Regions from separate parts of the Streptomyces sp. NPDC051133 genome, predicted to be linked through region 2. Evidence: riboswitches for the same ligand, from Rfam matches in the RefSeq annotation. Region 2 holds a riboswitch; each other region holds the start of a gene.
The links. Region 2 has a riboswitch for cyclic di-AMP ahead of AB0N17_RS10285 (transglycosylase family protein). Riboswitches for the same ligand answer to the same signal wherever they lie in the genome.
Positions count from the first base shown of each region.

Region 1: it holds a riboswitch for cyclic di-AMP, as region 2 does, so the genes downstream of both, AB0N17_RS30450 (C40 family peptidase) here and AB0N17_RS10285 (transglycosylase family protein) in region 2, are expected to answer to the same signal.
Region 3: it holds a riboswitch for cyclic di-AMP, as region 2 does, so the genes downstream of both, AB0N17_RS30540 (transglycosylase SLT domain-containing protein) here and AB0N17_RS10285 (transglycosylase family protein) in region 2, are expected to answer to the same signal.

Region 1 covers NZ_JBFBBK010000034.1:89,127-98,907, forward strand. The annotation lists gene AB0N17_RS30445 (tellurite resistance/C4-dicarboxylate transporter family protein) at 1-660, opposite strand, end outside; gene AB0N17_RS30450 (C40 family peptidase) at 981-2,177, opposite strand; cyclic di-AMP (ydaO/yuaA leader) riboswitch at 2,189-2,358, opposite strand; gene pcrA (DNA helicase PcrA) at 2,621-5,107, shown strand; gene AB0N17_RS30460 (M23 family metallopeptidase) at 5,135-6,613, opposite strand; gene AB0N17_RS30465 (alpha/beta fold hydrolase) at 6,870-7,721, opposite strand; gene AB0N17_RS30470 (cobalamin B12-binding domain-containing protein) at 7,946-8,368, shown strand; gene AB0N17_RS30475 (DUF5691 domain-containing protein) at 8,344-9,781, opposite strand, start outside.
Region 2 covers NZ_JBFBBK010000007.1:71,637-81,417, reverse strand. The annotation lists gene AB0N17_RS10315 (serine/threonine-protein kinase) at 1-887, shown strand, start outside; gene AB0N17_RS10310 (glycoside hydrolase domain-containing protein) at 954-1,781, shown strand; gene AB0N17_RS10305 (SurA N-terminal domain-containing protein) at 2,006-2,659, shown strand; gene AB0N17_RS10300 (nucleoside triphosphate pyrophosphohydrolase) at 2,783-3,853, shown strand; gene AB0N17_RS10295 (cytochrome P450) at 3,895-5,193, shown strand; gene AB0N17_RS10290 (transglycosylase family protein) at 5,341-6,387, shown strand; cyclic di-AMP (ydaO/yuaA leader) riboswitch at 6,585-6,757, shown strand; gene AB0N17_RS10285 (transglycosylase family protein) at 6,762-7,451, shown strand; gene eno (phosphopyruvate hydratase) at 7,759-9,066, shown strand; gene AB0N17_RS10275 (septum formation initiator family protein) at 9,182-9,658, shown strand; gene AB0N17_RS10270 (DUF501 domain-containing protein) at 9,735-9,781, shown strand, end outside.
Region 3 covers NZ_JBFBBK010000035.1:13,623-23,403, forward strand. The annotation lists gene AB0N17_RS30530 (FAD-dependent oxidoreductase) at 1-886, shown strand, start outside; gene AB0N17_RS30535 (Cof-type HAD-IIB family hydrolase) at 1,255-2,067, shown strand; gene AB0N17_RS30540 (transglycosylase SLT domain-containing protein) at 2,113-2,601, opposite strand; cyclic di-AMP (ydaO/yuaA leader) riboswitch at 2,605-2,786, opposite strand; gene AB0N17_RS30545 (polyprenyl synthetase family protein) at 3,408-4,418, shown strand; gene AB0N17_RS30550 (sigma-E factor regulatory protein RseB domain-containing protein) at 4,659-5,858, shown strand; gene AB0N17_RS30555 (ABC transporter ATP-binding protein) at 5,918-6,892, shown strand; gene AB0N17_RS30560 (ABC transporter permease) at 6,879-7,796, shown strand; gene AB0N17_RS30565 (NAD(P)H-dependent oxidoreductase) at 7,830-8,423, opposite strand; gene AB0N17_RS30570 (hypothetical protein) at 8,618-9,781, shown strand, end outside.

The sequences.
Region 1 (9,781 bases), on a different contig from region 2:
CCACAGGTACAGGCGGCCGTCGCCGGCCAGGAGCAGCTTCGCCCCGGCCAGCGCCGAGATCGCCAGCGCCCCGCCCGCGATCCAGTGGTCCCCGGGGCCCTCCAGCACCTGCCGCGCGTCGAAGCGGGGCAGGGCGACCCCGTAGAGCACCAGGCCCAGCCAGAACAGCACCAGCGCGGTGTGCGCGAGCCATGCCGTCCCCTCGGCCACGGCCAGCGTGGCGGCCAGCACGGCGAGCCCCTGGGTGGCCACACAGCACAGGAACACCGCACCCGGCATGCGCCGCTTCCAGTGCCCCATGACCAGCACGAGCAGCACCGGCCAGAGCAGCGCCGAGAGCGCCAGCAGCGCCGCGGCCAGGGTCTGCAGGCCCGGCGTGGAGAGCCCGGTGCCCAGCACGGTGGTCGCGGCCACGGCGGTGAGGGCGCCCGGGCTCTCCGCCTCGGTGACCCAGCGCTGCCGCTCGCCGGCCAGCCGCAGCGCGAAGTCGGCCGCCAGCGCGATCCAGCCGAGTCCGGTCAGCACCAGCGCCACCCGCGAGAGCGTCTCGTCACCGGTCAGGTGCAGGCCCACCGAGAGGATGCCGGTCGCCATCACGGCGGCCCCGGCCGCGGGAGGCCGTCCCGCCCACCACGCGCGCAGACCCGAGAAGCCGGACATGCGCCGATGCTAGGCAGCCGAGCGGCCCGGCATCGGGAAGGGCACGCGCGCGAGGGCGGGTGAAAACGCCGGGACGCGCCCGGGCACGGAGAACCGGCGGTGCCCGGCGCGGGCACGGCGTGGGTACGACGTGCGGTTCGTGCCGGGCGTGGGCACGATGCGTGGTTCGTGCCCGGCGCCGGCACGGCACAGGACGGACGCACCCGTACGCGCGCGCGTGCGATCGGCCGCGAGTCCTGTGCACCGTACGCGCGCGTGTGGCGCGCGCACGGCGTAGGTCCCGCGGGGCGGACGCGCGCCCGCCCCGCGTCCGCCGCCGGTCAGACCGGTCGCACCACGCTGTGGATCACCGGCTCCCCGGTGTGGTGGACCGCCTGCTCGCGGACGTACGCGCCGGGGCCCGGGGCGTGGATCATCATGCCGTCGCCGGTGCAGAGGCCGACGTGGCTGCTGTCCTCGCGGAAGAAGACCAGGTCACCGGGGCGGGCGTCGTCGAGGGCCACGACGGTGCCGGCGACCGCCTGGTCCCGGGCCGCGCGTGGCAGGGTGACGCCGGCGGCCTTCCAGGCGGCCTGGGTCAGGCCCGAGCAGTCGTAGGAGCCGGGACCGCTGGCGCCGCTCACGTACGGCTTGCCGATCTGGGCGCGGGCGAAGGCGATCGCCTTCTCGGCCCTGGTGGCCTCGGGGCCGGAGACGACGTGGGCCTGCGGGCCGACGTCCGGCTGCTTCTCCTGCGGGAGCGCGGCCGGGCGGGAGTCCGCCTCGGCCGTGAGCCGGGACAGCAGCTCGCGCGCGAGGACGAGCTTGCGCTGGACGGTGGCCTTGGCGCCCTTCACGTCGTACGGCGCGGCGGCTGGTGTCTCGGGTGTCTCCGTGGTCCGGGTGGCCCTCCCGCGCCCGGCCGCGTCCTTCACGTGTGAGGCGAGCCGGTTCATCACCCTGTGCTGGGCGAAGTGGTCCTGCGGATACTCGGCGAGGAGGGAGGCGGCGGGGTCGGGGGCCACCGTGAACGGCGCCAGACCCTCGCGGGGCCGGGCGCGCCGGGCCGCGCGCCGGGCGCCCTCCTGGCGCGGTTCCCCGGCGCGCGCCCACTCGGGGGCCGTCCGGTCCCCGGTGAGCGCCCGGTGCCCCGCCGTCCCGTCCCCGGGGTGCGCCTGCTCCCGGACGGTCCGGTCCTCGCCGGGCGCCGTCTCGCGGGCCGTACGGTTCTCGGTCAGTGCGCGCTCCCGCGCCGCCTGGTCCTCGGCCCTGGCCCGCTGCCGGGCCGCGGCCTGTTCCTCGGCGCGCGCCCGCTGCCGGGCCGCCGACTCCTCCTCCGGCGCCGAGTCGGCGCGGCGGTAGAACTCGTCGATCTTCTTCTCGATCTCCTCCAGGCTCGGCCTGCCGTCGTCGGCGGGGGCCGCCTCGGCCGTCTGGGACAGGACGGCCACGGAGGTGAACGCGGCGGTGGCGAGGGCGGGGCCACGCAGGCCCGGTCCACGGGTGCCGGCGGGGCGCGGCTTGCGGTGCGACGCCAAAGCTGGCGACTCCTTCCAACGTGCGCCGCCTACCGGGTTAGCTGTCGGGTTCGGGCGGGTGGTTCGGAAGGGTTGCCCTACGGCGTCGTCCCGGGCGGGAGTCGGCCGATTCACCCCAGGATCGGTGGGTCCCCGGCTCCGGGCACCGTGCGGGGCGCGCCGGACTCGGCGGAGGCCGTACGGCCCGGCGACGTTCGCCGGAGAGGGGTCGTGCGGCCTGACGGAAACCTAGCCAACTCGTGTGTCTTCTGTGAAGGTTGGTGCGAGGTATGTCCGATACATTTCCGTGACCTGAGGGCACTTTCACACCCACGTGAGCAGGCGCTTCCGCAGCGTGAGGGGTCATCGGGCCTTATTGACACGAAGATCAACCGTCCACGGGACCGGCCATGTTCCGGGGACGGCGGCCGGTTGTCGGTGGGGCGCCCTAGACTCGGAGAGCGATGAGCAGCCTCTTTGACGACAGCTTCCTGGCGGACCTCCAGCCCTCGCGCGGGCACGAGGAGGAGCCCCCGCCACCGCCCGAGGACGACCACGCTCCGGAGCCGCTTCCGGACGATCTGTTCGGCGGGAAGTTCGACGTGCCGCCGGACCGGGACGCCTACTACCGCGACGGTGCCCCGCGTCCCGCGATCGACGCGGCGGCACTCCTGGAAGGGCTGAACGAGAACCAGCGCGCCGCGGTCGTGCACGCCGGCACTCCGCTGCTCATCGTCGCCGGTGCCGGCTCCGGCAAGACCCGCGTGCTCACCCACCGCATCGCGCACCTGCTCGCCGAGCGGAACGTGCACCCGGGCCAGATCCTCGCGATCACCTTCACCAACAAGGCCGCGGGCGAGATGAAGGAGCGCGTCGAGCAGCTCGTCGGCCCGCGGGCGAACGCGATGTGGGTGATGACGTTCCACAGCGCGTGCGTGCGCATCCTGCGCCGGGAGTCGAAGAAGCTCGGCTTCACGTCGTCGTTCTCGATCTACGACGCCGCGGACTCCAAGCGCCTGATGGCTCTGGTCTGCCGCGACCTGGACCTCGACCCCAAGCGCTTCCCGCCGAAGTCCTTCAGCGCCAAGATCAGCAATCTGAAGAACGAGCTGATCGACGAGGAGGACTTCGCCGCCCAGGCCGCCGACGGCTTCGAGAAGACCCTCGCCCAGGCCTACGCCCTGTACCAGTCGCGGCTGCGCGAGGCCAACGCCCTCGACTTCGACGACCTGATCATGACGACGGTCAATCTGCTGCGCGCCTTCCCGGACGTCGCCGAGCACTACCGCCGTCGCTTCCGGCACGTCCTGGTCGACGAGTACCAGGACACCAACCACGCCCAGTACGCACTCGTCAGGGAACTCGTCGGCACCGGCGAGCGCGCCGACGAGGCCGACACCCCGCCCGGCGAGTACGACGTCCCGCCCGCCGAGCTGTGCGTGGTGGGTGACGCGGACCAGTCGATCTACGCCTTCCGCGGTGCGACGATCCGCAACATCCTCCAGTTCGAGGAGGACTACCCGGACGCGACGACGATCCTGCTGGAGCAGAACTACCGCTCCACGCAGACCATCCTGAGCGCGGCCAACGCGGTCATCGAGCGCAACGAGTCCCGCCGCCCGAAGAACCTGTGGACCAACGCCGGCCACGGCGCGCGGATCACCGGCTACGTCGCCGACACCGAGCACGACGAGGCCCAGTTCGTCGCCGACGAGATAGACCGTCTCACCGACGCGGGTGACGCCAAGGCCGGCGACGTCGCCGTCTTCTACCGGACCAACGCCCAGTCCCGCGTCTTCGAAGAGATCTTCATCCGCGTCGGCCTGCCCTACAAGGTCGTCGGCGGTGTCCGCTTCTACGAGCGCAAGGAGGTCCGGGACGTCCTCGCGTACCTGCGCGTCCTCGCCAACCCCGAGGACTCGGTACCGCTGCGCCGCATCCTCAACGTGCCCAAGCGGGGCATCGGCGAGCGCGCGGAGGCCATGATCGACGCCCTCGCCCAGCGCGAGAAGATCAGCTTCCCGCAGGCGCTCCGGCGGGTCGACGAGGCGTACGGCATGGCCGCGCGCTCCACCAACGCGGTCAAGCGGTTCAACACGCTGATGGAGGACCTGCGCACCATCGTGGAGTCCGGCGCCGGACCGGCCACGGTCCTGGAGGCCATACTCGAACGCACCGGCTACCTGGCCGAGTTGCAGAACTCCACCGACCCGCAGGACGAGACCCGCATCGAGAACCTCCAGGAACTCGCCGCCGTGGCGCTCGAGTTCGAGCAGGAGCGCGGCGAGGGCGAGCCGGCGGGACTGGCCGACTTCCTGGAGCAGGTGGCGCTGGTCGCCGACTCCGACCAGATCCCCGACGAGGAGGACGGCGACGGTGTCATCACGCTGATGACGCTGCACACCGCCAAGGGCCTGGAGTTCCCGGTCGTCTTCCTGACCGGCATGGAGGACGGCGTCTTCCCGCACATGCGTGCCCTCGGCCAGACCAAGGAGCTGGAGGAGGAGCGCCGCCTGGCGTACGTCGGCATCACGCGCGCGCGGGAGCGGCTGTATCTGACGCGGTCGGCGATGCGCAGCGCCTGGGGCCAGCCGTCGTACAACCCGCCCTCCCGGTTCCTGGAGGAGATTCCGGCCACGCACGTGGACTGGAAGCGGACGGGGGCGGTGGCGCCAGTGTCGTCCGGGCCGGCGTCCGGGATCGCCGCCTCGCTGTCCTCGACGCGCTCGCGCTCGTCGGCGGCGGGCGCCTCCGGGTTCGCCACGCGGCGGACCACCGAGAAGCCGGCGGTGTCCCTGGCGGTCGGCGACCGGGTCACCCACGACCAGTTCGGCCTCGGGACGGTCGTCGCGGTGTCGGGCGCGGAGGACAAGGCGCAGGCGACGATCGACTTCGGCGACGGCAAGCCGAAGCGGCTGCTGCTGCGGTACGCGCCGGTGGAGAAGCTGTAGGAGGTCCGGGGGCACCGCCCCCGGCCGCTACGTGGGGTCGAGCCCGTGGCTGCGCAGCCACGGCAGCGGGTCTATGGCCGCCCCGCCCGCCGGGCGCACCTCGAAATGGAGGTGCGGGCCGGTGGAGTTGCCCGAGTTGCCGGAGTAGGCGATCGGCTGGCCGGCCTTGACGGTCGTACCGGAGGGCACGCGGTAGCTGGACAGGTGGCAGTACCAGGTCTGCGTGCCGTCCTTCGCGGTCAGGATCAGCATGTTGCCGTAGGCGCTGTTCCACTTGGTGCTGACGGTGCCGTCGGTCGCGGCCATCACCGTGGTGCCGTAGGCGACGGGGAAGTCGATGCCCGTGTGCACCGACATCCAGTTCACGCCCGCCTGGCCGAAGTAGGCACTGAGCCCTCTCTGCGTGACCGGCAGCACGAACTTGGGGCGCAGACGCTCCTTGAGCGCGGCCTCCGCGGCGGCCTTCTTCTTCTCCAGCACCTGCTGGTTCTTGAGGTCGATCCGCTCCTGGGTACGGCTCGCGCGGTCGGCGAAGTCGTCGGCGCCGTCGGAGAGCGTCTTGAGCTGGGTGTCCAGCTTGCTGTTGGCGACGGACGGCTGGACCGCGTGCGCGTCCGAGGCGGACGCCGTGGTGTCCTTGGTGCCGTCGGTGAGGGCGCCGACCGATGCGGCGGCGATCCCGGCGACACCCATCACACAGGCCGAGGGTACGGCGACGGTCAGCAGCGCGGACCGTTTGGCGGGCGTACGACGCCGGGAGCGCGCCGCGCTGCGCGAGCCCGCGCGGGTCGCAGGCGCCGGGGCGGCCTCCTCCTGGTCGTCCAGCAACTCCTCGCCGGCCGCGGCCGCCTGGGCCTCGCCGACCTGCTCGAACGTGGCGGTGGCCTGCTGGTCGAACGGTTCGCCGGCCTGGTGGTCGAACGGTTCGCCGGTCTGCGGGTCGAACGCTTCTCCGCCCTGGTGGTCGAACGGTTCTCCGGCCTGCTCGGGCACCGCATGGGCGCCGGAGTTCCACTGCGTGGCGTCGTAGGCGCCCGTGTCGAAGGTCTGCGTGCCCCATTCCCACTGCTGGGTCGGGTCGGCGCCGGCGGACTGGTCGGGCTGGAGCCACGCGCTCGCGTCCCACTGGCCGCTGATGTCGTGCCCCGTGGCCTGCGCGGGAACGGTCCAGGCGGTGGTGTCGTAGGCGCCGGAGTCATAGGCCGCGTGATGCTGGGCCGCGTACGGGTCGTAGTCCGGGCTCTGGCCGGTCTGCGTCTGCCACTGTGTGGTGTCGTACGCGCCGGTGGTCTGCTCGGTGCCGGGCAGGCTGCCGAAGAGCGGGTCGGTGGAGAACGTCCCGGTGTTCGCACCCTGGGTGGCGAAACCGGTGGCGTCGTAACCGCCGTAGGTGGTGAAGTCGTCGTAGCGGGCTTCCGCTGTCCCGTACGGCGCGTAGTGCGCGGAGGCGGCGTCGGAAGCCGGAGCCGGGGTGGTCATGATCCCCGACGGGTGACGGTCGTTCACCAACTTCTCTTTCGCCTCGACAACAGGGGCTGCCAGAGCAGTGCGGCGACTGTACCCGCCGGTACCTGGGCGCGACAATCTTCGGCCGGTTTCGCGTCCGTCGGAAACGGGCAATCGGCCGTGTTTCGGGGGACGCCGGACGGGAGTTTGGCCGAGAGTTCGATTGGTGTTCGATGTCAGGTGACTTTCCGTCACCTGAATGTCACGCCGTCTTCACCCTCGCCGCACCGCGGACACCCGGCCGCCCACCTCCCTGTCACGCCACCGTCAGTCCGCCGGCGATCCGGTCTCCGGGGTGCGGCGCGTCGAGGACCTCGCGTATCCCGGCCGCCACCGCGGGGTGCACGGGCAGGGCGAGATGCCCGATGCCGGTGACGCGGACGTTGTGCGCCTCGAGGTCGGGGTGTTCCAGGCAGGCCGACTCCAGCGGGTCCATGAGGGAGTCCAGGTCGCTCCAGAAGCTGACGAACCGGGTACGGCAGCCGGGGGCGGGCCGGGACAGCGCCTCGATCACCTCCGAGCCGGGCCGCATCTGGCGCACGATCGGATGCGCGTCGGCCAGCGGCGCGACCCGGGTCCCCGAGTGCGGGGTGCCCAGGGTGACGAGCGTGCGCACCCGCAGGTCGCCGCCGAGGCACTGCACGTAGTACCGCGCGATCAGCCCGCCGAGGCTGTGCCCCACGATGTCCACCCGGTCACTGCCGGTGCGCTCGCAGATCTCCTCCACGTGCCGCCCCAGCAGCTCGGCCGCGATGCGGATGTCACAGGTCAGCGGGGAGTAGTTGAGCGATTCGACCCGCTGCCTGCCGTGCTGGGCGAGGTTGCGGCGCAGCAGCACGAACACCGAACGGTTGTCGATGAAGCCGTGCAGCAGCACGACCGGCGGGCCGGTCCGCACCGGCAGCTGTGCCGTGCCGTCGCCCGGAGGCAGGGCGGCACAGCGGCGCTCCTGGACGAGGCCCGTCGGATACAGCAGGAGATGTCCGGCCAGGATCGCGGCCTCCAGGGCCGTCGCCTTGAGCAGCGCCAGGGAGAGTCCGGCGATTCTGCCCGGCCAGAGACGGCGGCAGAGCGGGAGGAAGAGTGGCAGTACCCCGGTGACCTTCATGGCCGACCTCCTGTCGGCACGCCGGCGGACGGCTCGCTCCCCCGTGTGCCCTTATGTCCCACCGTGTGATTTCCCCCTCGCTGCGCACCGTAAAACCGCCGGTTGCGGGATGCTGGAGATAACGTTCGTTCACTTCGCGACGGGTGGCGGAACGCGCCAAAAGTGCGGTACTTGTCGTTACGGACGGAAGCGATCGCTTCCGTGGTCGTTTGATGGAGGCAGTGATGGGTGTGGCAGCCGGTCCGATCCGCGTGGTGGTCGCCAAGCCGGGGCTCGACGGCCACGATCGAGGGGCCAAGGTCATCGCGCGCGCCCTGCGCGATGCCGGTATGGAGGTCATCTACACCGGGCTCCACCAGACACCGGAGCAGGTCGTCGACACCGCCATCCAGGAGGACGCCGACGCGATCGGCCTGTCCATCCTCTCCGGCGCGCACAACACGCTGTTCGCCGCGGTCATCGACCTGCTCAAGGAGCGTGACGCGGAGGACATCCTGGTGTTCGGCGGCGGCATCATCCCGGAGGAGGACATCCCGCCGCTGAAGGAGAAGGGCGTCGCCGAGATCTTCACCCCCGGGGCGACGACCACGTCGATCGTGGAGTGGGTGCGGCAGAACGTGCGTCAGCCCGCCGCGTCCGGAGGCTGAACCGCGTCCGGAGGCTGAACCGCGTCCGTGAGCCGAACGGCGTCCGGGGGCCGAACCGACGGGGCGCCCGCCGCGGACCGGTGCTCCTCGGGCCGGAGTTCGGCTGCCATCGCCGCGCGCAACCGCAGCGTGGTGACCAGCCGCTGGAAGGCCTCCGCCCAGTACCCGCCGGCTCCCGGTGCGGCGTCCTCCCGCTCGTCGGGCACCGCCAGGAGCCCCTCCAGCCGGGTGGCCTCGGCCGGGTCCAGGCAGCGCTCCGCGAGGCCCATCACCCCGCTGAAACTCCATGGGTAACTTCCCGCGTCCCGCGCGATGTTGAGGGCGTCCACCACGGCCCGGCCGAGCGGCGCGGACCACGGGACCGCGCACACGCCGAGCAGCTGGAACGCCTCCGACAGGCCGTGCGTCGCGATGAATCCGGCCACCCACGAGGCCCTCTCCACCGGCTCCAGTGCCGCCAGCAGCTTGGCCCGCTCCGCCAGGGACACCGCGCCCGGCCCGCCCGCCTCCGGCGCGGACGGCACTCCGAGCAGCGCTCTCGCCCACTCGGCGTCCCCCTGCCGTACCGCCGCCCGGCACCATGCCGCGTGCAGCTCGCCCTGCCAGCCGTCCGCCACCGGCAGAGCCGCGATCTCCCGCGGCGTCCGCCCGCCGAGCCGCTCCGGCCAGGTGCCGAGCGGGGCGGCCTCCACCAGCTGACCCAGCCACCACGACCGTTCTCCTCTGCCCGTGGGAGGCGTGGCCACCACGCCGTCCCGCTCCATGCCGGAGTCGCACTCGTGCGGCGCCTCCACCACGATCACGGCCGAGTTCCCCGTACGGTCCAGGGCCACACACGCCGCCGCCCGTACGGCCATGCGCCCGGCGAGCGCCGAGGCCGGCAGCCCCGACAGCAGCTCCGCCGCCGTCGCGCGGACGTTACGGCTGCGGTCGCCGAGCGCCTGCTCCAGGAACGGCTCGTCCCCGGCGGACAGGCCCGCACGCAGCGAGTCCAGGAACATCAGCCGGTCCTCCGCCCGCTCCGTCGGCCAGGTCGACGTCAGCAGGTCGCGCGCGGCGGCGGGCGTACGGGCACGCAGCGCGCCCAGCAGGGCCACCCGCTCGGCGAACAGCCCCTCCCGCCACAGCCGGCGCACCCCCTCGGTGTCGTCCGGGCCGGGCAGTGCGGCACCGCCGCCGGGGGCCGCGCGCAGGGCGAAGCGCCAGTCCTGGTTCAGCCGGGCCAGCCACAGCGCGCGCGGGCCCGCGAAGGCCAGCGCCGCCGGGCGCAGGTCCGTACGGCCCCGGGCCGCGTCCAGCAGGGCGGGGAGCGCCTGCGGGGGTGCCGCGTACCTGTGCGCGTTGGCCGCCGCGAGCCACTGCGGGAGCAGCTCCATGAGGTCCGGGGAGCCGCCCCTGCGGCCGCCGCCCGCG
Region 2 (9,781 bases):
TCGTGGGCTCCACGGCCCTCGGGGTGCTGCACCGGCATCTGTACGAGCCCCCGCTGCCCGTGCGCCGGATCCGCCCCGAGGTCCCCGAGGCGCTGGAGACCCTGGTGCTGCGGCTGCTCGCCAAGGACCCGCAGCACCGGCCGGCCTCCGCGCAGGAGGTGTACGAGGACCTGGCGCTGCTGCTGCCCGCGCGGGGCACGCCCACGGGGGCGCCCCTGGACCCCACACGCCCCTTCCTGCGCCCGCACGCCCCCTGGCCTGACCGGGCGCGGACCCCCGCGCCCCAGCCCGCCCCCGTCACGCCGGCGCCGCCGGCGGCCGAGAAGCCCGATGTGGCCGCCGCCGTGGACGAGGTGAAGCGTCTGCTGGGGGAGGGGCGCATCACGCAGGCCGTGGACATCCTGGGCGCGATCCTGCCCGCGGCGGCCGAACAGCACGGCGCGCAGTCCCCGGTGGTGCGCACCCTGCGCAAGCAGTACGCGGCGACCCTCATGGACGACGGCCAGTACCGGCGCGCGCTTCCCGAACTGCGCCGTCTCGCCGACGAGCGCGCCGCCGAGGCGGGCCAGGCCGACCCGCAGTGCCTGCGCTACCGCTACGAGGCCGCGCAGTGCCTGGAACAGCTGGGCGAACCGGCGGCGGCCCTCGCCGAGTACCGGGCGCTGCTGCCGTACTACGAGAACCAGTACGTCTCCGGCGACCCGCAGCTCGCCCACGACGTGCGCCGGCGCATCGGCCATCTGCTGCTGGCCCTCGGCGACCGGCCGGCCGCCCACGACACGCTCGCGCGGCTGCTGGCGGACGTGGAGCGGGTGCACGGACCGGGGCACCCGCTCGCCGCGGACATCCGGCGCACCCTGCAGTGGCTCGGACAGGTGCGTGGTTAGATGTGCGGCTGTCGGAGATCACGGTGATCTTCCGCGCGGGTCTCGCACACATCAGGGGTGGGGAACATGGCCGGCCATCGGCAGTCCAGGAAGCGTAGACACATCACGTGGGCGGTGGCCGGCGCGGCCGTCGTCGCCGGGGCCGGGATCGCGGCCCAGACCTCCATGGCAGCCACCTCCTGGCCGGCCCAGAAGACCTTCACCGGCCGCGCGTTCGACACCTGCACCGCGCCCTCACTGTCCACGATGAAGGCCTGGCACACCGGCTTCTACGGTGCCGCCGCCGTCTACGTCGGCGGGAAGAACCGGGGCTGCGCCCAGCCCAACCTCACCGCCTCCTGGGTGAAGTCGGTCAGCTCCCTGGGCTGGAAACTCATCCCGATCTACGTCGGCGCGCAGCCGCCCTGCCAGTCGGGTGCCAACCCGGAGAAGCTGACCTCCTCCACCGCCGCCTCGCTCGGCGCGCAGGACGCCGCCGACGCCGTGTCCAAGGCCTCCGCCCTGGGCATGAAGGCGGGCAGCGCGATCTACCTCGACATGGAGGCGTACGACACCACGAACACGTCGTGCAACGACGCCGTGCTGACGTACGTGCGCGCCTTCGACAAGGGGCTGCACGCCAAGACGTACCGCGCCGGCTACTACGGCTTCACCAGTTCCAGCGCCAAGGCCGTCGCCACCGCCAAGGACAAGACGGACCTGCCGGGCAACCTCTGGTACGCGCTGTGGGACCAGAAGAACACCACGACGTCGGACTGGCCGTGGGGCTCCACCCAGTTCACCGGGCACAGCCGCGGCCATCAGTACATGGTCAACAGCAAGGAGTCGCACGGCGGGGTCACGCTCACCGTCGACCGTGACGCGTGGGACGCGCCGGTGGCGATCACCGGCTGATCACCGGCTGATCCCCTGCCGATCCCCTGCTGATCTTCGGCGGCAGGCGCGGCGGTGCCCGAAGCGCGCGTGAATCGTTGGTCGAATGGGTTGGCCACAGCCTGCCCACTGCCTACCATCGATCATCGCAAGACTTTGTGCGCCCGCCCGTCGCCCGACCACCACCCCTGGTGGAGACGCTGCGCGTCGCACCTGTTATTGCAATCTCCCCGCTGGAGGTTTCCTTGCACCGCCGCCGTCGCACCGCGCTCGTCCTCACCGCCGCGATCGCCGCCGCGGCACCCCTCCTGACCGCCTGCGGAAACGATGCGCACCCGGGCGCGGCAGCCGTCGTCGGAGGACAGCGGATCAGCGTCGCCCAGCTGCAGGACCGGGTCGACGAGATCCGCAGGGCACAGCGGGCCGCGGTCCCGGACGAGACCCAGTACCAGCAGGTGCTGGCCTCCACCGGCAGCCTCACCCGCGACACCCTGCACAACATGGTCCTGGACCGGGTGCTGCACCGTGCCGCGCGGGACGAGGGCATCGCGGTCACCCGCAGGGATATCCAGCAGATGCGGACGGGCCTGGAGCAGCAGGCCGGCGGCGCCAAGGGGCTGGAGACGGCCTGGCTGGAGAAGTACGGCATCGCCCCGGCCCGCCTCGACGACAACCTCCGCCTCCAGCTGGAGGCGCAGAAGCTGGCGGCGAAGCTGGGCACCGACACCACCCAGCCCGCCTTCTGGAAGGCCCTGTCCAAGGCGTCCCGGGAACTCCACGTCGACCTGAACCCGCGCTACGGCTCCTGGGACGTGCAGAAGAGCAGCCGGGTGGACGCCAGGACGCCCTGGCTGCGCGAGGTCACCACGGCTGCGGGCGGGCAGCCGGCGACGGCGTAGGACGGCGGCCGGGAGCGGTCAGGGGGGCGAGGGGAGCAGGCCGTCGGTCATACGATCGCAAGATCGTCTCGGCCCTGTGGACAACCGAAACCGCTCCCTCCCGCCGTGCGTTACGTTCGAACCGTGAACGCAACCAGCCCCGAACCCACCGGCCCGGAACCCGCCGGCGCCCCGGACGGCCCCGGCCGTGTCGTCCTGCTCACCACCAGCCACCGCGTCGCGCCGGGCCTGCTGTCCTGGCCCGCCTGGCAGGCCCTGCGCGCCGCCGACGCCGTGCTGTGCGCGGACGGCGCCCATCCGCAGCTGCCGTATCTGCGGGAGGCCGGAATAGCGGTGCAGCAGGCGTCCCCCGGCGCGCAGGAGCTGGTCGACGCCTGCGCCGGCGGGCGGACCGTGGTGGTCGTGGCGACGGGCGAGGGCGAGCCGGCGCTCACCGACGGCCTGGCCCGGATGGCCGGCTCCGGCCGCGTCGCCATGCCGGACCTGGAGCTGCTGCCCGCCTCCTACGACCTGCCCGGCGCCCGCCTCCTGGACCTCGTGCAGGTCATGGACCGCATCCGCGCGGAATGCCCCTGGTCCTCCCGGCAGACGCACCGGGGCCTGGCCAAGTACGGCATCGAGGAGGCCTACGAGCTGGTCGAGGCGATCGAGGCCGGCGACCGCACGGAGCTGCGGGAGGAGCTGGGCGACGTCCTCCTCCAGGTCGTCTTCCACTCCCGGATCGCCGAGGAGGACCCGGACGCGCCGTTCTCCGTCGACGACGTGGCCGGCGGCATCGTCGCCAAGCTGATCCACCGCCACCCGCACGTCTTCGGCGACGAGGAGGCGCAGACACCGGAGGACGTCAAGGAACACTGGCTGCGCACCAAGGCCGAGGAGAAGCGGCGCAGCTCCGTCACCGAGGGCGTCCCGCTCGGCCAGCCCGGCCTGGCCCTCGCCGCCAAGCTCGCCTCCCGCGTCCGCACGGCGGGCCTGGACGTCCCCCTGCCGCAGGGCGAGGGCATCGGCTACGAGCTGCTCACGCTGGCGGTCCACGCCGAGGCGGCCGGTGTCGACCCGGAGGCGGCCCTGCGGGCGGCGGCGCGGGCGTACCGGGACGGGATACGGGCGGCGGAGGGACTGCCCGGGGAGGAGCCGGACGCGATGCCGGACGCGATGCCGGACGCGATGCCGGACGAGATGCCGGGCGAGTAGGGCCGGCGCGGCGGTCCCCGTGGGACGGATACCGTCGGGGGGTGACCGAGCAGCCCCACCCCCCGACGGCCCCCGACCCCGCGCCCGCCCTGTTCACCTGGGAGTTCGCCACCGACCCGTACCCCGCCTACGCCTGGCTGCGCGAGCACGCGCCCGTGCACCGGACGCGGCTGCCCAGCGGGGTGGAGGCCTGGCTGGTCACCCGCTACGCGGACGCCCGGCAGGCCCTCGCGGATCAGCGGCTGAGCAAGAACCCGGCGCATCACGACGAGCCCGCGCACGCCAAGGGCAAGACCGGCATTCCGGGCGAGCGCAAGGCCGAGCTGATGACGCATCTGCTGAACATCGACCCGCCGGACCACACCCGGCTGCGTCGGCTGGTCAGCAAGGCGTTCACACCGCGCCGGGTCGCCGAGTTCGCCGCCCGGGTGCAGGAGCTGACCGACCACCTCATCGACGGCTTCGCGGCCCGTGGCTCCGCCGACCTCATCCACGAGTTCGCCTTCCCGCTGCCCATCTACGCCATCTGCGACCTGCTCGGCGTCCCGCGCGAGGACCAGGACGACTTCCGGGACTGGGCGGGGATGATGATCCGGCACGGGGGAGGGCCCCGGGGCGGGGTAGCCCGGTCGGTGAAGAAGATGCGCGGCTACCTCGCCGAGCTGATCCACAAGAAGCGGGCGGCGCTGCCCGCCGAGCCCCTGCCGGGCGAGGACCTCATCTCCGGTCTCATCCGCGCCTCGGACCACGGCGAGCACCTCACCGAGAACGAGGCCGCCGCCATGGCCTTCATCCTGCTGTTCGCCGGTTTCGAGACCACCGTGAACCTGATCGGCAACGGCACCTACGCCCTGCTCACCCACCCCGGGCAGCGCCGGCGCCTGCAGGAGTCCCTGGCGCGGCAGGAGAGGGAGCTGCTGGAGACCGGCGTGGAGGAACTGCTCCGCTACGACGGCCCGGTGGAGCTGGCCACCTGGCGGTTCGCCACCGAGCCGCTCACCCTCGGCGGGCAGGACATCGCCCCCGGGGACCCGGTGCTCGTCGTCCTCGCGGCGGCCGACCGCGACCCGGCGCGGTTCGCCGACCCGGACGTCCTCGACCTCGGCCGGCGGGACAACCAGCACCTCGGGTACGGGCACGGCATCCACTACTGCCTCGGCGCGCCGCTCGCCCGGCTGGAGGGCCAGACCGCGCTCGCCACCCTGCTCACGCGCCTGCCCGATCTGCGGCTCGCCGTGGATCCGGCCGAACTGCGCTGGCGCGGCGGCCTCATCATGCGGGGCCTGCGCACCCTGCCCGTGGAGTTCGCTCCGGCACCCGACAGAGCCGTACAACCGTAGACACGTCAGACGTTCAACTCTGTGATCTTCACGTGATCTGTGCGGCATTAACTTGTGACAAGTGATCGTCTGCCGATACGTTCACCCATCAGCGCGGCGTCGGCACCATCCGCCGCGCGGTCCTGCCGTCGCACGAAAGGCTTCCGCATGCTCTCCGGGAACGGTCGTCACCGTCGCCCCCGTCAGGCTCCGGCCCTCCTCGTCGCGGCCGGAGTGACCGGCTCCGCCATCGCCATCCCGCTGCTCGGCGCCGCGAGCGCCAACGCGGCCGACGGCACCACGTGGGACAAGGTGGCCGAATGCGAGAGCGGCGGCTCCTGGAGCGCCGACCCCGGCAACGGCTACTACGGCGGCCTGCAGATCTCGCAGGCCGACTGGGACAAGTACGGCGGCGCGCAGTACGCCGAGCGGGCCGACCAGGCCAGCCGGTCGCAGCAGATCGCCGTGGCCGAGAAGATTGTCGCGGACCAGGGAACCAAGCCCTGGGCGACCTGCGCGCTGCTCGCCGGAATGACCTCGGACTCCGGGTCGGCCGACGTCGACACCGGCGTCGGGGGGTCCGGCGACACCGGCGATTCCGGCGACTCCTCCGGGTCGGCCGGCCACTCCGACTCGTCCGGTCCGGCGGATGCGGACTCCTCGCCGTCTGCCGGTTCCGACTCCGACTCGGGCCCCTCGACCGGCTCCTCCGACTCCGGGGACGCCTCGGACCCGAGCGCCACGCCGGCCCCGGGCCAGGACGGGGACGCCGGCACCCACCCCGGTACGTCCACCGGCTCGCACGGAACGAACACCCCCAAGTCCGACAAGTCCACCCCGAAGGGCGCCGAGAACTCGCAGGGGTCCGGAAGCTCCTCCACGGTCGACCCCGGTACCGACGAATCGGACAATTCCGAGCAGCCCACCGGCTCCTGGAGCCTCGTCGACACCGGCGCCCTCAGCAGTGGCGGACGTCACCGGGGCGGGAGTGCGGACGAAAGCGTGACAAACGGTCAGAACAACCCTTCTTCCGGCCGTCACGCATCCTCCGGGCCGGACACCTACACGGTCCGCGAGGGCGACACTCTCGCCTCCATCGCCGACTCCCTTGACGTCGACGGCGGGTGGCACGCGCTCTACGTCCACAACAAGAACGCCATCGGTACCGACCCGAACCACATCACCGCCGGTCAGACCCTGGAAGTCAGGTCCTAAACGGGCGAAAAGCGGGGAGAGTTGACGTCCCGTTTGATCCCTGATGTCCGGTTTGGTGAAAGTGTGGGATGACTCTCAGAAGCCCTGATCGTCTTTGAAATTCCGCCGATCGCCTGTCTACGGTCAAGGCCGCTCGTCACCACGGGCCCCGGCTGCCGCAACGCCGAATCCTGCCAGCGGCTGCCCGGGAACAGTCGTCGCGTCAAGCGCCGTAGGCAGGAGCGGGGGACCCAAGGTAAGTGCCGGGCCCAGCAGTTGAGCTGGTACCGGCTGGGGGTGGAGCCGCGCCTCGCGAAAGCGGGTGTGCGGCCGGGCAACTCAACCGGCCCGAACCCGACAGCTCACCTCGCAGGCGTCGGTGAGGGGATCGATCCATGCTGTTTACCGGCAAGGGCAAGCACCGCCGTCCGTCCAAGGCCGTCCGCGCCGTCGCGCTGGCCGGTGTCACCGGCGCCGCCGTCGCCGCCCCGCTGATGGCGGCCGGCAACGCCTCCGCCGCCACCGCCTCCGAGTGGGACACGGTCGCCCAGTGCGAGTCCGGCGGCAACTGGTCCATCAACACCGGCAACGGCTTCTACGGCGGCCTGCAGTTCTCCGCCTCGACCTGGGCCGCGTACGGCGGCACCGCCTACGCCTCCCAGGCCAACCAGGCCACCAAGGCGCAGCAGATCGCCGTCGCCGAGAAGGTCCTCGCCGCGCAGGGCAAGGGTGCCTGGCCGGTCTGCGGCACGGGCCTGTCCGGCGCCGCCTACAACGGCTCCGCGCCCAGCACTTCCTCGAAGAGCACCGCGCCGAGCAGCACCACCCGCTCCACCGACCAGCAGGCCGCCACCCGCTCCGCCAAGCGCACGGCCCCGTCGGCGAGCAAGACCGTCACCACCCCGACCGGCAAGAAGGTCAAGAAGGGCGACGGCGAGTACAAGGTGGTCAAGGGCGACACCCTCAGCACCATCGCCGTGAAGCACCACGTCCAGGGCGGCTGGAAGAAGCTCTTCGAGCTGAACAAGGACATCGTCGAGGACGCGAACCTCATCTACCCGGGCCAGCAGCTGCACCTGAAGTGACAGCCGGCTCCCGGCCCGGCCCCGGCGCCCTCACATCCCCAGGGGTCTCACCGAAGGCCTCGTGAGGGCCGCCCCCGTCCCCACGGGCTCCCCGCCCCGGCGCGTGTTCCCCCGTACGCGCCGGGGCGGGGTTTTTCATGCCCTCACCACGGAGCTTTGTTTCGGGTGGAAACAAAAGGTACGGTCGGCATGTCCACGGGGCGGTCGGTCGGTGGCCGACGCCCCCGGGACGGTTAGGCTCTAGTCGCAAGGCACCGCCGCAAGGCGGCACCCGCCCCGCACTTCCAGCGTCACATCCAAGAAGGAGATGCTCGTGCCGTCCATCGACGTCGTCGTAGCCCGGGAAATCCTGGACTCCCGAGGCAACCCCACGGTCGAGGTCGAGGTCGGCCTCGACGACGGCAGCACGGGTCGTGCCGCCGTCCCGTCCGGCGCCTCGACCGGCGCCTTCGAGGCCATCGAGCTCCGCGACGGCGACCCGAACCGCTACCAGGGCAAGGGCGTCGAGAAGGCCGTCCTCGCCGTCATCGAGCAGATCGGCCCCGAGCTGGTCGGCTACGACGCCACCGAGCAGCGCCTGATCGACCAGGCCATGTTCGACCTGGACGCCACCGACAACAAGGGCTCCCTCGGCGCCAACGCCATCCTCGGCGTCTCCCTCGCCGTCGCCCACGCCGCCTCCGAGGCCAGCGACCTCCCGCTCTTCCGCTACCTGGGCGGCCCGAACGCGCACCTGCTGCCGGTGCCGATGATGAACATCCTCAACGGCGGCTCGCACGCGGACTCCAACGTGGACATCCAGGAGTTCATGATCGCCCCGATCGGCGCGGAGTCCTTCTCCGAGGCGCTGCGCTGGGGCACCGAGGTCTACCACACCCTCAAGAAGGTGCTGAAGGGCCGCGGCCTGTCCACCGGCCTCGGCGACGAGGGCGGCTTCGCCCCGAACCTCGGCTCCAACCGCGAGGCCCTCGACCTCATCCTCGAAGCGATCAAGGAAGCCGGTTACGCGCCCGGCGACCAGATCGCCCTCGCGCTCGACGTCGCCGCCTCCGAGTTCTACAAGGACGGAAAGTACCTCTTCGAGGGCAAGGAGCGCTCCGCCGCCGAGATGACGGAGTACTACGAGGAGCTCGTGGCGGCCTACCCGCTCGTCTCCATCGAGGACCCGCTGTTCGAGGACGACTGGGCCGGCTGGAAGGTCATCACCGACAAGCTCGGCGACAAGGTCCAGCTCGTCGGCGACGACCTGTTCGTCACCAACCCCGAGCGCCTCGCCCGCGGCATCGAGGAGGGCACCGCCAACGCCCTGCTGGTGAAGGTCAACCAGATCGGTTCGCTGACCGAGACCCTGGACGCCGTCGAGCTGGCCCAGCGCAACGGCTTCAAGTGCATGATGTCCCACCGCTCCGGCGAGACCGAGGACGTCACCATCGCCGACCTGGCCGTCGCCACCAACTGCGGCCAGATCAAGACCGGCGCCCCGGCCCGCTCCGAGCGCGTCGCCAAGTACAACCAGCTGCTGCGCATCGAGGAGATCCTCGACGACGCCGCGGTGTACGCCGGCCGCAGCGCCTTCCCGCGCTTCAAGGGGAACGTCGAGGTCTCCAAGGGCTGAGCCGACCCGGGCCGGCTCTTGGCCAGTCGTCCGTACGTCCCCGTACCCGGTCCCGTACCGTGTCCGGGGACGTACGCACGTGTGAAGCACGGACAAGGGGAGGCGGGAAGCCAGGATGGCCGCGAGGGACCGGGACCGTTTCTCCACCGCGACCAGGCTGCGGCTGCTCGGCGAGCAGACGGCTGCCCGGGTCTACCGCTCCCAGACCAAACGGCAGGCCCGCCGCTCCCGGCTCACCGGCCGCGCGGCGCTGCTCGCGCTGGTGCTGTGCTCGATGATCGTGGCGCTCGCCTACCCGATGCGGCAGTACGTCTCCCAGCGCGCCGAGATCTCCGACCTCCAGCGGCAGCAGGAGCAGGCCCGGCAGCGGGTCGAGCAGCTGCGTGACCTCAAGGCCCGCTGGCAGGACGACGCCTACGCCGAGCAGCAGATCCGCCGTCGGCTGCACTACGTCATGCCCGGGGAGACCGGGTACGTGGTCGTCGACCCGGGCGCGGCCAGGCAGTCCCGCGCCGACCTGCGGGCCGCCCACCGGCCCTGGTACACGAACGTCTGGGACGGTGTCGACAAGTCCGACGCCTCCGACCAGTGATCCCCGGCGCTCCCGCCGGACCCTCGGCAAGCCACTCCGAGCAACCCACTCCGAGAAAGCCACTCTGAAAGCAGTCATGGAAACGCCCCCGCCGCCCACTTCGCGCACCGAGCCCACCGACGC
Region 3 (9,781 bases), on a different contig from region 2:
GCGGGTCCGGGTCGTCTCCGTCGACCGCGACAAGAGCGGCGGCTTCGAACTCAAACTGGACTCCGGAGAACTGTTCACCGCGCGCGCGGTCGTCGTCGCGACCGGCCTGTCGGGGCTGGCCCATCTCCCCGCGGAGCTGGCGGGCGCGGCGGCCGACGGCCCGGCCCCGACCGGCCCGGTCTCGCACAGCTCCCAGCACCACGACCTGAGCCGCTTCGCCGGCAAGGAACTGATCGTGATCGGCGCGGGCCAGTCGGCGCTGGAGACGGCGGCGCTCGCCGCCGAGGCGGGTGCACGCGTGCGCGTGGTCGCGCGCGGGCGGGGCCGGGTCGCCTTCGGCGCCCCGCCCTGGGACCAGCCGAAGCTGCGCCCGGAGTCCCCGTTCGGCCGCGCCTGGTCGCTGTGGGCGCTCAGCTACTACCCGCACCCCTACCGCTACCTGCCCGAGCCCGCCCGCCACTACCTGGTCCGCCGGGTCCTCGGCCCGCTCGGCGCCTGGTGGCTGCGCGAGCGTTTCCAGAGCAGCGTGCAGGTGGACGACGTCGCGCGCGTGGTGGGTGCCGAGGCGCCGGACGGCAGCCCCGTCCTCACCGTCCGCACGCACGGCGGCCGCAGCGAGCGGCTCACCGCCGACCACGTCATCGCCGCCACCGGCTACCGCGTCGACATCGCGGCGATGGACTTCCTCGGCCATGAACTGCGCACCCGGCTCGAGGTGAGCCGCGGCGCGCCGAAGCTCGGCCCCGGCTACGTCTCCTCCGTCCGCGGCCTGTACTTCACCGGTCTCCCGGCGGCGTCGTCGTACGGCCCGGTGATGCGCTTCGTCTGTGGCACGGAGTTCGCCTCCCCGCGCCTGGCGAAACACCTGGCGGCGGCACACGGCTGACGACGGCCGGACCGTCCGCGGCGGACCGAACGCACCCGGAACATCGGGGAGTGCGTGCGGTGCCGCGGAGCGCGTGAGGCCGCGGGCGGACCGGCACACCGGTCACGGCGCGCGCGTGCACGTCCCGACGGCGAACGTGCGCGCCGCGCTGTGGCCGCCCGAGCGGATCGTCCGGCTCTCCGACCGTCCCGGGGAGCCGGTGCCGGGACGTGCTGCGGGAGGAGGCGGCCGGCCGCTGCGACGAGGAGCGGCCGGCGGCGCCGACTGCGCCATCAGGGGGCAGCCGGGCACCACTTGGGGTCGAGCAGCACACAAGTGCGCGCAATCACAGGTGAGTCGGCGGGGCGTGGTGTCCGTATTCTCTGATCATGGCACCCACCCCCGCGTATGCACTGATCGCCACCGACCTGGACGGGACGCTGCTGCGCCGCGACGACACCGTCTCCGACCGGTCCCTCGCGGCGCTCGCGCGGGTGGCGCGGGCCGGTGCGCGCCACTTGGTGGTGACGGGCCGCCCGGCCCCGCGGGTACGGCCCCTGCTGGCCGGCCTCGGCTGCGGGGGGCTCGCGGTGTGCGGGCAGGGCGCACAGGTCTACGACGCCGCGAGCGGCCGTCTGCTGTGGTCGGTGCGGCTGGACCGGGAGCTGGCCGAGACCGCGCTCGGCAAGATCGAGGCCGAGGTGGGGCAGGTCTACGCGGCCGTCGACCAGGACGGCGTGGACGGGCTGACACTCATCGAGCCCGGATACCGGATGCCACACCCGACCCTGCCGGCGGTGCGGGTCGGGCGGCGCGAGGACCTGTGGCGCGCGCCCATCAGCAAGGTGCTGCTGCGCCACGCCACCCTGTCGGACGACGCATTGGCGGCCCTCGCGCGGGCGGCGGTGGGGTCGCTGGCGACGGTCACCATGTCGGGGCCGGGGACCGTGGAACTCCAGCCGTGCGGGGTGACCAAGGCGACCGGGCTGGCGCTGGCCGCCGAGCGGCTGGGCATCGCTCCCGGCCGGGCGCTGGCCTTCGGCGACATGCCCAACGACATCCCGATGTTGGACTGGGCCGGACACGGGGTGGCCATGGCCAACGCCCACCCCGAACTCAAGGCGGTGGCCGACGAGGTCACCTCGTCGAACGAGGACGACGGCATCGCCGTCGTCCTCGAAAGACTGTTCCCGACCGACTGACCGGAACATCAGTAGGAGCCTGTGCCCCTAGCGCGGCGACGCCCGTCAGTAGGCGCCGAACACGTTGTCGATCGACCCGTACCGGGCGGCCGCGTAGTTGCAGGCGGCGGTGATGTTCGCGACCGGGTCGTAGATGTCGGACGACGTTCCGGCCACGTGGTACGCGTTGAAAGTGGGGTCGATGACCTGGAGCAGGCCCTTGGACGGGATGCCCTTGGCGGCGTTGGAGTCCCAGAGGTTGATGGCCTTCGGGTTGCCCGAGGACTCGCGGATGATGTTGCGGTAGATGCCGTTGTAGGAGCCCGGGATGCCCTTCTGCGCCATGACCGAGAGGGACTCGCGGATCCAGCCGTCCAGGTTGTCGGGGTACCCGGCCTGGGTGGTCGCGGCCGTCGTGGCGGCCGGGGTGGCGGCGGACGCGCTGGCCGCGCCGATGAGCGGCAGGGCGAGGACGGCGGCACCGGTGCCGGCGACGGCGACGGTGCGGATGAAGCGGTTGCTCCAGGTACGGCGGTGCTGAGCGGCAGCAGGCATGGGAAAGTTCCTCTCCGTCGCCTGCGAGGTGAGCTGTCGGGTTCGGGCGGGGAGGTGCCCGGCCGTGCCCTCTGGGAAGGCACGGCTTCACCCCTAGCCGTTCCGGCGCGACGTGTGCCGTCCGATCCGGCGCTTACCTGGGTCCCCCGCTCCTGCCGCATGGATGAGTTCGTCGATGGGGATGCGGGCGGCGGCAGGATTCGGCGTTCCGCCCGACGGCCCGGAACGTATGCGAGAGCACATGTCGGGAACAAGTTAAGGATTCATGGAACGCCCCATTTGACCTTGGTCTGTGCCGTATGGGGTACTTGATCCTTTGCGTTCGCCAATCCTCAACTCGGCGGTGCGGCAAGGAAGGAGGCGTCGACGGGCAGGCCTCGGGTGCCGGGTGGGGGTGCGTGACTCAACTCACGGAATAGCGAATTACGTCAAATCGGACATGGGGGATTCGGGCGATTTGCGCTCGGGTTCGGCCGGCCGTGGAACCCCTGGCGAGGTGCCCGTCGTCGTCGAGGGGGGTACCCGTCGTCGTGACCGTGGCCGCAGCGGTACGGAGGGTGGCGCGCACGTTACTCCGCTCGCCCCTCGGTCCGCGACAAAGCGGTCAGATTGCGGTTAAGTCGATAAATGTCCGTTCTTACTATCCGATCACAAACATAACGGTCATGATCCGATACCGCCCAGGCTGGACCGGTGGGCGCTATCGGTGATCGAAACAGGACCGGATACGCTGACTTGAGTGATGGCAGCGACCTATCGACAAACCGCGTAAGCGCCAGCAGACACCAGCAGACAGGAGACCCCTCGTGACCGTCGTCGGGCCGTTCGGGCTGAGCGTGCGGGACCAGGCTCTGGAAGCCGATGTCCAGGCCGGATTGGCGGCTGTCGAGGAAGGCTTGCTCGAGGCCACCAAGAGCGAGGTCCCGTTCATCACGGAGGCCGCGCAGCACCTCGTACGGGCCGGGGGGAAGCGGTTCCGGCCGCTGCTCGTGATGCTCGCGGCGCAGTTCGGCGACCGCTATGCGCCGGGCATCGTGCCGTCGGCCGTGGTCGTGGAGCTGACCCACCTCGCCACGCTGTACCACGACGACGTCATGGACGAGGCGGCCGTGCGGCGCGGCGTGGACAGCGCCAACACCCGCTGGGGCAACTCCGTCGCGGTCCTCACCGGCGACTTCCTCTTCGCCCGCGCCTCCCAGATCCTCGCCGACCTCGGCCCCGAGGCGGTCCGGGTGCAGGCCCTCGCGTTCGAGCGGCTGGTCACCGGTCAGATCCTGGAGACCGCGGGCCCCTCGGACGGCCGTGACCCGGTCGAGCACTACCTGGACGTGCTCGGCGGCAAGACGGGCTCGCTGGTGGCGGTGTCGTGCCGGTTCGGCGCGATGATGTCCGGCGCCGACGAGACGGTCGTCGACGTGCTCACCCAGTACGGCGAGCGGCTCGGCGTCGCCTTCCAGCTCGCCGACGACGTCCTGGACATCGCCTCCGACTCCCACGAGTCCGGCAAGACCCCGGGCACCGACCTGCGCGAGGGCATCCCGACCCTGCCCGTGCTCCGGCTGCGCGAGCGGGCGGCCCGGCTGGGGCTGCCCGAGGACATCGCGCTGTGCGAGCTGCTGGACTCCGACCTCAGCGACGACGCCCGGCACGCCCAGGCGCTGGCCGCCCTGCGCGACCACCCCGCGCTGGAGCAGGCCCGGCGGGACACCGTCCGGTACGCGGAGGAGGCGCGGGCCGCGCTGGCCCCGCTGCGGGAGTGCGACGCCAAGGCGGCGCTGCTGGAGCTGTGCGACGCGGTGGTGCACCGCGCCGGCTGAGCACCGGCGCCGGCAGGTGCGTCGTCCCGCCCGACCCCTACGGGTCGGGGGAGTCGCCGCCCCTACGTGTCATACCGCAGGCGTACACGGAGTTGGCTCCGAGGTCTGACGCTTCCTCATGGCCGATTTGGTGAGATGGAAACCACGGAAATCACCACTCCTCACCGATTCGGGTGAGAATGGCGGCTCAGGTGGACCAGCGTGAGGACAGCCGCCGCCGACGACGGAGGTAAGGCACACATGGCACCGTACGAATCCGACGACACAGCGGGCGTCGCGCGGGACGAGGACCCGCGCTCCGGCCGGCGCAAGGCCGCCCGGTACGCCGTCCCCGTCGCGGTGGTGGGGGTGGCAGCGGCCACGATCGGGCTGGTCCCGGCGCTCGCCGACTCCGGTGACCCCGACCTGCCCAGGATCACCGCGCAGCAGCTCATCAACAAGATCGCCAAGTCGGACGTGCAGCAGCTGTCCGGCACGGTCAGGATCAGCACCGACCTCGGCCTGCCCGACCTCGGCGGCCTGGAGAGTGGCCTGATCTCCGGGGCGGCCAAGGGGTCCGGCGACGGATCCTCCGCCGACCCGAAGGCCAGGCTCACCGAGCTGGTCTCCGGCATGCACACCCTGCGCGTGGCCGCCGACGGCCCGGAGAAGCAGAAGGTGTCGCTGCTGGAACAGGGGTCCGAGTACAGCGTCATCCACGACGGCAAGGACGTCTGGGGCTACGACAGCAAGAGCAACGAGGTCCACCACGGCACGGCGGCCGACTCCGGCAAGGACCACAGGGCCGAGCCCCCGGCCACGCCCAAAAACTTCGCCGACGAGGCGCTGAAGTCGGTGGACGACACCACGTCCGTCACCGTCGACGGCACCGAGCAGGTCGCCGGGCGCGACGCCTACAAGCTGCTCATCAAGCCCCGGCAGTCCGGCACCACGGTCGGCGCGATCAGCATCGCCGTGGACGCGAAGACGGGCATGCCGCTGAAGTTCACCCTGACGCCGAAGAGCGGCGGCGCCGCCGTGGTCGACGCGGGCTTCACCCAGGTCTCCTTCGCCAAGCCGGATGCCTCCACCTTCCGCTTCACCCCGCCCAAGGGTGCGAAGGTCACCGAGGACAAGCAGCAGCCCGGGGAGCGGAAGCACGCGCCCCTGCCCGGCGGCGACTTCGCCAAGGGCCCGGGCGGCGCCACCGTCGTCGGCAAGGGCTGGACGTCCGTCGCCACCTTCGACACCGGCGCCAAGGGCGGCCTGCCGAGCGGCTCCAAGGCCGGTGACCTGGGCGGATTCCTCGGCTCGCTCGGTGACCACGTCTCCGGGAAGTTCGGCAAGGGCACGGTCTTCTCCACCCGTCTGGTCAACGCCCTGATAACGGACGACGGCAAGGTCTACGCCGGCGCGGTGACCAAGGAGGCACTGGTGAAGGCGGCGGACGCGGGCAAGTAGCCCCTTTCGGGCACCACGGGACGCGCCCCTTCGGGGGCGAGGACACGAGGGGGGAGTCGATGGCAGGACCGTCCGCCACGGAGCGGGACCCGGGCCGGGCGCGGGAGAGCGTCATCGCCACGCGCGGCCTCACCAAGCGCTACCGCGGCGGACACCTCGCCGTGGACGGTCTGGACCTGACCGTCCCGGCGGGCAGCGTCTTCGGCTTCCTCGGTCCGAACGGCTCCGGCAAGACCACCACCATCCGCATGCTGATGGGTCTGATCGAGCCGACCGCGGGCACGGCGCACGTCCTGGGCCGGCCCATGCCCCGGTCGGCCCGCGCGGTCCTCCCGCAGGTCGGCGCGCTCATCGAGGGCCCCGCCCTGTACGGCTTCCTCTCCGGCCGGGACAACCTGCTGCGCTACGACGCCGCCGACCCGACCGCCGACCCCCGCACCCGGCGCGCCCGGGTCGCCGCCGCCCTGGAGCGGGTGGGCCTCGCGGCCGCCGCCGGCAAGAAGGCGAGGGCGTACTCGCTCGGCATGAAGCAGCGGCTGGGCCTGGCCGCCGCGCTGCTCCAGCCGCGCGGACTGCTGGTGCTGGACGAGCCGACCAACGGCCTCGACCCGCAGGGCATGCGGGAGATCCGCACCCTGATCCGGGAGCTGGCCGCCGACGGCACGACCGTCTTCCTCTCCTCGCACCTCCTCGACGAGATCGAGCAGGTGTGCACGCACGCGGCCGTCATGACCCAGGGCCGGCTCGTCGTCCAGGGCGCGGTGGCCGACCTCGCGGCCGGGGCGCGCGGCCGCCTGGTGGTGACCACTCCGGACGCGGCCGAGGCGGCCGGGGTGCTCAAGGAGCAGGGCGTCGGGGACGTCACCGCCGACGGCGACCGGGTCACCGGTGAACCGCCCGCGCGGGACCTGGCCGAGGTGAACGCGGCCCTGGTCGCGGCGGGTGTACGCGTGCGGGGCTTCACGCTGGAACGCGCCTCCCTGGAGGACGCGTTCGTGGCACTGACGGGGGAGGGCTTCGATGTCGCGGGCTGAGACGTTCCAGGCGCCGGCCGCACCGGCCGCAGCGGCCGCACCAGCCGTACCGGGTGCCGGCCGCCCGAACCCGCTGTGGACCTTCGGACTGCTGCGCAGCGAGCTGGTCACCACCCTCCGACGCTGGCGCACGCTCGCCCTCCTCGGGGTGCTGGCCGCGGTGCCCGTGCTGGTCGGGATCGCGGTGAAGATCCAGACGCGGGGCGGTGGGACGGCGGACCACAGCGGACAGGGCCCGGCGTTCATCTCGCAGATCACCAACAACGGCCTGTTCCTGGTGTTCACGGCGCTGGCCGCGACGCTGCCGTTCTTCCTGCCGATGGCCGTCGGGGTCGTGGCGGGCGACGCGATAGCGGGTGAGGCGGGCGCGGGCACCCTGCGCTATCTGCTGGTCGCGCCGGCCGGCCGCACCCGGCTGCTGCTCACCAAGTACACGACCGTGCTGGCCTTCTGTCTGCTGGCCACCCTGGTCGTCGCGGTGTCGGCGCTGATCGTCGGCGCGCTGCTCTTCCCGCTCGGCGACCTGATGACGATCTCCGGCACCCGGATCGGCTTCACCGACGGACTCGGCAGAGCCCTGCTGATCGCCCTGGTCGTGGCCGCCTCACTGGTCGGCGTGGCGGCCCTGGGCCTGTTCGTGTCGACCCTCACCAACAGCGGCATAGCGGCGATGGCGACCACCGTCGGCCTGCTCATCACGGTCCAGATCCTCGACCAGATACCCCAGCTGCACGCGCTGCAGCCGTACTTCTTCTCGCACTACTGGCTGTCCTTCGCCGACCTGATGCGTGACCCGGTGTACTGGGACGACCTGACGAAGAACCTCGGTCTCCAGGCGCTGTACGCGGCGGTGTTCGGCTCGGCGGCCTGGGCGCGGTTCACGGCGAAGGACATCAGCGCGTAGGACATCAGCGCGTGGGACCTCGGCGCGTAGGTGCTAGCGGGCGGCCGTCTCGTACGGGAAGCGCGCGAGGGGTGCCTCCTGGGCGAAGAACGTCTTCGCGCGGCGCAGCGCGTCGGTGTCCCTCAGTACGTCCCCCGGTGCGCTGCCGTTGCCCAGCAGGACCCCGCCGAAGCGCATCCTCAGGTAGGCGGCCGAGTTGTTGAGGGTGCCGACGTACGGGTCGGCGACCGACGGCTCGGCGTCCGCCAGCGCGGCGATGCCCCACAGGGTGCGGCCGGCCAGGGTCTCCCGGAAAGCGAGGCCGGGGGTGCGCAGCCAGCCGGACCAGTGGTCCAGGTAGCGCTTGGTGTGGCCGGACACGGAGTACCAGTACAGCGGCGAGGCGATCACGAGGTCCGTGGCCTCAAGAGTGGCGTCCAGCAGCAGGCCGGGGGTGGTGTCCGGGGACGGGCGGGTGTGGTCGCTGTCGTGCCGCTGGTCCGTGAAGTCGGGCAGCGGATGCTCGGCGAGGCGGATCCAACGCTGTTCGACATCGCCGGGCAGCTGCTCGGCGGCCCTGCGGGCCAGCAGTTCGGTGTTGCCGTCCGGGCGGGAGCTGCCCAGGACGAAGAGGAAACGGCGGCTCATGGGTCCCCCAGGTGGTGATGTCGTACCGCGAATCAAGGCGTGTGCATTTTATGCACACGCAAGCAATCTCCGCCAGGGTGCGGCTGGTGCGAGGCTGTGACGTCACGGTGACGCGCGGAGCCCGGCGAGCCGGGAGACTGGTCGGCAGGACGCGTACGACCGGATCGCGACGCCGGGGGAGTGAGGAAGCACCGATGGCTCGACTCAGCTTCGAGAAGAAGCGGGCGCAGCAGCCCGCGGCGCATCCGGCGGTGGTCGCCGTCCGGGTGTTCGGCTCGGGAGGCGCGTCGGTGGGCGGGGCGTCGGTCGTGGCGGCTCCCGGAGAGGAGATCCAGCAGACCGTGCTGAACCACCTTCAGCGCCTGGCCATCAGCCTCGGTGCCCCCATACGGGCCACCATCCACGACGACCGCGCGGGCTGCGTCGTACCGCTGGAGGTCAGTGCGGACGGCTCCAGCCGGGTGACGGGTGAGCCGGTACGGCTGCCCCGGCGGGAGGAGTCCGGGGCTCCGGGGCCGCGGGGGCAGGGCACGGCATCGGCGGCGGGGGCGGCGGCGGACGTCACGGCGCCGCAGTCCGTGTCCTCCGTGAGTGTGAAGGTGCCGACGGGGCAGTTCGGGCCCGCGCCGGTCATGGACGTACCCGCGCCCGCACCTGTGCCCGCGGCTGTGCCCGCACCCGTGCCCGCACCCGCACCCGGGCCCGTGCCTGGCGCGGAGGCGCGCGGGTCCGTCACCTGTGCACCCGTGCCGACGCCCCTCGCGGAAGCGGCGGCACTCGCGCCCGTCATGGACGCACCGGTCCCCGCCACCACCTCCACCCCCACCCCGCCCCGGGGCTTCGACGCCGTGGCCGAGGAGGTACTCGGGGACGGGCCCGTGACCGAGACCGCGGAGGGGGCCGAGTTGCTCACCGGGCCGCTGACGCGCATCAACGAGGACGTGCGGGCGGGCCGGATCGAGGCGGCGGCCGAACTCGCCGACCGTACGGTCACCGAGGCGTCCGCCGTGCTGGGTCCCGACCACGCCGAAGTACTGCACCTGCGGGAACTGACCGCCTACATCGCCTACTTGGGAGACGACCCGGTCCGTGCCTGCCGGCTGTCCCTGGAACTCGCCGCACTGCGCAGGCGGGCCCGGGACGCGGAGGCCGCCTACGGCAACGTAGAGAGCGCGGCCACCGCCTGGCGCGCGGTGCGTGATCCGGAGGAGGGGCTGCGGCTGGGCCGCGACCTGATCGACCTGTGGACGGGCCTCAGTGCCGAGCCGGGCCCCGCCGCCGAGGATTCCCGGCCCCTGGAGTCGGCGCGTGCCCGTATGGTCCGCCTGGCCGACCGGGCGGCCCGCGCCGCGCAGTCC